DNA from 2 places in the Oceanobacillus phoenicis genome. Region 1 is predicted to be linked to the other one. Evidence: a T-box and tRNA genes for the amino acid it is inferred to sense, from the RefSeq annotation. Region 1 holds a T-box; the other holds one or more tRNA genes.

Region 1 (3,285 bases):
ACATCGGCTTGATAATCTACACTTGAAACCCAGAGTCTTAAAATATCGGAACCTAATTGCTTCTGAACTTTTGAAGGAACGATGACATTCCCTAATGATTTACTCATTTTTCTTCCGTTACCATCCAAAACAAATCCATGACTTATTACAGTTTTATATGGAGCTTTTCCAGTGACTGCAACTGATGTTGATAATGATGAGTTAAACCATCCGCGGTATTGGTCACTTCCTTCTAAATACACATTAGCTGGTCGTTGATGATCTTCTCTGTTTAGTAAAACACCTTCATGCGAAGATCCAGAATCGAACCAAACATCCATAATATCGGTCTCTTTCGTATAATGTCCATTTGGACTATGCTTGGAGGTAAACCCATCCGGTAATAAATCTTTAGCTTCTTTTTCGAACCAAATATTTGAGCCGTGTTCACGGAATAATTCAGATACGTGATTAATCGTTTCATCGGTAATGATTGGAGTACCATCTTCTCCATAAAATACTGGAATCGGAACACCCCAAGCACGCTGTCTGGAAATACACCAATCTTCACGATCGCGAACCATATTATACAACCGCGTTTCTCCCCAATGTGGATACCAATTTACTTCCTTAATCTCTTCCAAAATATCTTCACGAAAATCTTTAATAGAAGCAAACCATTGTGCTGTCGCACGGAAAATAGTTGGTTTCTTCGTTCTCCAGTCATGTGGATAAGAGTGTGTAATAAAAGATAATTTTAATAATGCACCAGTCTCTTCTAATTTTTCCGTAATCGTTTTGTTTGCCGCATCATAGAACAGCCCTTCAAAACCAGGTGCTTCCTGAGTAAATACACCTTTTTCATCTACAGGACAGAAAGCATCGATTCCATAACTACGTGATACATAAAAATCATCTTCCCCATGTCCTGGAGCTGTATGAACACAACCTGTACCGGCATCTGTTGTAACATGCTCTCCTAACATCACTAATGACGTTCGATTGTAAAACGGATGTTGCGCTTCAATTCTTTCTGCTTCTTTTCCTGTAAAGCTTTGGACTACTTTCGGATCTTCCCACCCAAGTTCCTCACGAACATCATCATATAAAGACTCTGCAATAATGTATTTATCATTTTTTACTTCTACAACAATGTAGGTTAAATCTGCATGTAGACTGATTCCTAGGTTCGCAGGTATTGTCCATGGCGTAGTTGTCCAAATTATGAATTTCTCTCCACCAGACAGCAAGGATTTTCCGTCAGTCACTTCAAATGCAACATAGATGGACGGTGAGCGCTTATCCTGATACTCAATCTCTGCTTCTGCCAATGCAGACTCAGATGAAGGAGACCAATAAACTGGTTTTAATCCTTTATAAATATATCCTTTCTTGGCCATATCGCCAAAAACCTTAATTTGTGAAGCCTCATAATCTTTTGTTAGAGTAATATACGGATTGTCCCAATCACCACGTACTCCTAATTGTTTAAATTGTTCACGTTGGTTATCAATTTGCCCAAGTGCATATTCTTCACAGAGCTTTCTGAAATCAGCTACATCCATATCCTTGCGTTTAACTTTCTTTTTCTTCGTTAAAGCTGTTTCAATTGGTAATCCATGTGTATCCCATCCTGGTATATACGGTGCATGATACCCTGTCATTGATTTGTATCGTACAATAAAGTCTTTCAATACTTTATTTAAAGCGTGACCAATATGAATATCACCATTTGCATATGGCGGTCCATCATGTAAGATAAATAACGGTCTACCTTGTGTACGTTCAAGAGTTTTTTCATACTGATTAGTTTCTTTCCATTGTTTTTGTCGTTCTGGTTCCTTATTCGGCAAATTTCCACGCATTGGAAATGCAGTCTTTGGCATTAATAATGTTTCCTTATAATCCATTACATTAAAACCTCCTATTTTCTTCCTAATAAAAAAAGCCTTCTAAATCCCAAAAGGGACGAGAAGACTCGCGGTACCACCCTTATAAATCTAATAATAACTCATTAGATTCACTCGAAATCGATAACGGCGATTATCCGTTCATTACTACTTTATTCATAATGAAAACTCAAGAGTGATTTTCTAAAAGTCTTCTGGACTGAGCTCTCACCATCCTCAGATCGCTTAACCAGTTTTACTTTTATACTGTCTCTATCATTGTATTTACAAATTTTTAAATTTCTAGCAGATTATCACGATAACGAATCGCCCGTAAATTCTCATCCATGACTTTGAGAAGGATTCGAGTGAGTCGAAGTGTGCTATAAACGATGCTAGCGCCATGATAACTCTCGCTAACAACCAGAAAAGGCTAAATAATCCTTACTGATAGCGTCTCATTTTATAGAATTATATGTAATTTTCATATAAACGTCAAGTCACTATGATTGTTGTTCTAGAAGCTCTAGTTCTTCATCAATCTCTGTATCAAACAACTCTTCCCAATCATCTGTACCCAGCATTTCTAATTGCGCTTGTACTAACATACGCATTCTAGTACGGAATACTTTCGCTTGCTTTTTCAATTCTTCCACATCTAAAGAGATTTTACGAGCCTTGCTGAGTGCTTCATTAACAATCCGATCAGCATTTTTTTCTGCTTCTTTAATAATAAGTTTTGATTCTTTAGAAGCATTTCCTTTTACTTCTTCTGCTGTTTCTTGTGCAACAAGAATCGATTTGTTTAATGTTTCTTCAATATTTGTAAAATGACCTAAACGCTCACGTAATTGTCTAACTTCTTCCTCTAGCTCTTTCTTTTCACGAATAACTAGTTCATAATCTTTGATAATTTGATCTAGAAATTCATTTACATCATCTTCATCATATCCGCGAAATCCTTTTGCAAACTCTTTATTATGAATGTCCAATGGTGATAATGCCACCATCGTCACCTCCTTAAGCGATATAAATACTTAAAAATCCTTATTACACATTAATTCGACAAATAAATAATAATTCCTGCAATAATTATATCATTATTTCAGTGTAGCAATCGTTATTTTCACTTTATCTTTTTTTGATTTCCCTCTTATAGAAGTGAGCTTACTTCTTCCATGACCTCGAATTGAAATCATATCTTTTTCTTGTAATTGGAATTTATTGTCATCAACTACTTTATAGTTTACTTTCACTAATCCTTTTTGGATAAAAGTAGTGGCTTCTTTTCGTGAAATTGGATAAATTTCCTTAACTACCGTATCCAAACGGAGCGAAGATACAGTTCGTTCTTGTTCAATCCAGCTTTCATGTTTTTTAATCAATAATTGCAAATCCCGCTGTTCAAAATAGACCG
Region 2 (3,285 bases), 470 kb from region 1:
CTTTTCGAACGATAAAGAAACTGGCAATCACTGCACAAGCAAATAATAAGAAAGAAATACCAAAAATCACATTATATCCGACATCATCTACCATATTCGCTATAATGAAACCTGCTAAAAGCGGACCCACCATGCCAGCAAAGGAACTTAAAATTCCAAACACTCCATTAAACATATCTCTTGTATCAGGTTCAGTTATTTCAAATGTAAGAACATGAAAAGATAACCAGAAAAACCCATAACCGATACCTATTAAGCATCCTAGTATAAAGTTATAATAAGCTGCCAATTCTCCAATAAATAATACACAAACAAAAAATAAGCAAAGAAATAGTATTCCAACACGTAAGATAAGTATACGATCAATTGCTTTTGATAACTTTCCCGCCCATACAAATGCAAGTGCCTGAAAAATGTAACTAGCTAAATTATAATTAGCGATTGTTATTAATTCTCCGGATTGTTTCCAAATGTAGACGTTGACAAATGTATTCGATAAGAAAATACCTCCTGAATATAATCCGCCAATTAATAAAAGAATGATTAAATCACGATTTTCAATTTTATGTTTTTGATAGTATTTGTTTATTTGTTGGAACATCATAACGACTCCTTCTTTTCCTACTTTATTTTTTGCGAAGGAGTCGTATCTATACAAAAAAAACACGTGAAAATCATTTCACGTGTTTTGATTTATAGTTATAAAATTATTTAGCTTCTTCGTAGTTTTTCGCTACTTGATCCCAATTAACTACATTCCAGAATGCTGAAATGTATTCTGGGCGCTTGTTTTGATACTTAAGATAATAAGCATGTTCCCAAACATCAAGTCCTAGAATTGGAGTTTTACCATCCATTAATGGAGAATCTTGATTTGGTGTACTTGTAATTTCGAGTTCACCGTTGTTTACTATAAGCCATGCCCAACCAGAACCGAAACGACCAGCAGCTGCTGCTGCAAATTCTTCTTTGAATTTGTCTAGTGAACCAAATTTAGCATTAATTTTATCTGCTAGTTCACCTGTTGGCTCACCACCGCCGTTCGGAGATAATAGCTTCCAAAATAGGCTATGGTTTGCATGTCCGCCCCCATTGTTGCGTACTACAGTTTTAGCACTTTCAGGGACTGCATCTAGATTGCTGATTAATTCTTCTACAGACTTGCTTTGAAGATCTGCCTGTCCTTCCAATGCATCATTTAATTTAGTTACATACGTGTTGTGATGTTTCGTATGGTGAATGTTCATTGTCTCTTTGTCAATTGTTGGCTCCAATGCATCATATGCATATGGTAATTCCGGTAATTCATATTTTGCCATGTTTATCTTCCTCCTTAAAATAAATGATGTAAAGGTTTATGTCCCTTTATATTAAAAAGATTATCAAAGCTTTTAAGTAGTTGCAAACGATATGCATTATATTACCAATGTTTGTATTCGGTTTCATTCATATACTAAAAAAAACAAGCATTTGCTTGTTTTTTAAAAAGTGGCTCGGGACGGAATCGAACCGCCGACACAAGGATTTTCAGTCCTCTGCTCTACCGACTGAGCTACCAAGCCGTATTAGAATTTAATTTGTTCATAAAACGAAAAATATGTATGGAGGAGGTAGAGGGATTCGAACCCCCGCGCGGTTTGACCCGCCTCTCGGTTTTCAAGACCGATCCCTTCAGCCGGACTTGGGTATACCTCCGAATAGTTAAATGGTGGACCCTGCAGGACTCGAACCTGCGACCGATCGGTTATGAGCCGATAGCTCTAACCAACTGAGCTAAGGGTCCTTCTATTCAATATTAAATTTATCATGGGGCGATCGATGGGGATCGAACCCACGTATGCCGGAGCCACAATCCGGTGCGTTAACCACTTCGCCACGACCGCCATGATTATATATGGTAGCGGCGGAGGGGATCGAACCCCCGACCTCACGGGTATGAACCGTACGCTCTCGCCAGCTGAGCTACACCGCCATGGCTCCACAGGTAGGATTCGAACCTACGACCGATCGGTTAACAGCCGATTGCTCTACCACTGAGCTACTGTGGAATATTGTTGTTTATGTAATAACAGCAACGAAATATAATTTATCATGTATAACATAATCTGTCAATCATTTTTTTGCGTCTTTGCAAAAGTTTTTATTTCGTTTTTCGACTGCGTTATTTATAATAGCATGTTCTTTTTTATATTTCAACATAAATTTTAATAGATTTTTACATTTTTTTCTTTTTATCATATAAAGCTACTTTTTTAGTATAATTTTCTTTCAATTTGAATATCCTCGATTACTTTATTATAGTTCAATTATACTATTTTTTATATATTAAAATACTTAGCCCTATTTTAATGGAGTGATGTAGTTGTCTTGCAATAAACTTCTTGAACAACAATTTAGAACAGATTTTCATAAAAGAAAATAAATTTGATATTATTTAAATTATAATTTTCAAAATAAGCATTCAGAAGTGCATTTAAATTCACTTAAAACAAAGTGAACATTTTTAGAATGTTCAATCTCTTTTATCCTCACTCACAAACAATTAACCTAAACAAAACCATCTAAAATAACCCCATTTTATTTTCATTGGATAGAAGCAAAAACTAAAAAAGGGTTAGACAATGATTTCAATCAACAAGCTATCGGATACCTATTTTATCTTCTAAGCGTTAATCTCTATCAATTTAATAACTCATTATTTAAGCTTTTTGTGAGGGGAATTGTAACATCCAAGCAACTACTAATAGGATGGGCAACAATAGCAAAAGAAGATATGGATAACTTTTATCATCCATAATTTTATCCAAGTCGATAGATCTATTAATTATAAACATATTAAAGCTATTTCGACGCATCAGTTAATAGAAATTTTATTGAAAGAAAATAGTTATGATAGCGTAATTACATATGTTCTTGAAGACAAGTTTATATTATTATGTACTCCAAATGAGTCAATATTACACATATCTCCTTTATTCTCATTTTTAATTAATTTTTTTCAACAGACTAAATCAACTTAGCCAACAACAAAAATCTCTAGATACTGTCACACCGTATAGTGATTCCATTAAAGGTATTTACTACCCGTTTATTCCTACAATTGAAATAGTTGAGAGCCAAGCTTAAATAGCAAAAGGCGAAAACCACTCGGAAAAGTGTTCTTGCTTTTCCGAGTTAGTTAGGATAGTACACAAGAAATGTGATCCTAATTTTAAACTGCAATTATAGATTTCAAAACTACTTTTAATTCTATTTACTCATTTAGTATTATATTTCTGAAGTAAT

Evidence for each region. A T-box is a leader RNA that pairs with one kind of tRNA and senses whether it is charged. The one in region 1 lies ahead of ileS (isoleucine--tRNA ligase), so its partner is inferred to be a tRNA-Ile.
Region 2: it encodes a tRNA-Ile, which carries the amino acid that the T-box ahead of ileS (isoleucine--tRNA ligase) is inferred to sense. The anticodon was not compared.

Annotation. Positions count from the first base shown of each region.
Region 1 is NZ_JBDFME010000001.1:3,034,834-3,038,118, forward strand. It holds gene ileS (isoleucine--tRNA ligase) at 1-1,889, opposite strand, end outside; T-box leader at 1,941-2,157, opposite strand; gene ABC346_RS15215 (DivIVA domain-containing protein) at 2,372-2,875, opposite strand; gene ABC346_RS15220 (YlmH family RNA-binding protein) at 2,969-3,285, opposite strand, start outside.
Region 2 is NZ_JBDFME010000001.1:2,563,755-2,567,039, reverse strand. It holds gene ABC346_RS12730 (MFS transporter) at 1-601, opposite strand, end outside; gene sodA (superoxide dismutase SodA) at 708-1,319, opposite strand; tRNA gene ABC346_RS12720 (tRNA-Phe) at 1,490-1,562, opposite strand; tRNA gene ABC346_RS12715 (tRNA-Ser) at 1,603-1,695, opposite strand; tRNA gene ABC346_RS12710 (tRNA-Ile) at 1,707-1,783, opposite strand; tRNA gene ABC346_RS12705 (tRNA-His) at 1,808-1,883, opposite strand; tRNA gene ABC346_RS12700 (tRNA-Met) at 1,896-1,972, opposite strand; tRNA gene ABC346_RS12695 (tRNA-Asn) at 1,974-2,048, opposite strand; gene ABC346_RS12690 (SCP2 sterol-binding domain-containing protein) at 3,258-3,285, opposite strand, start outside.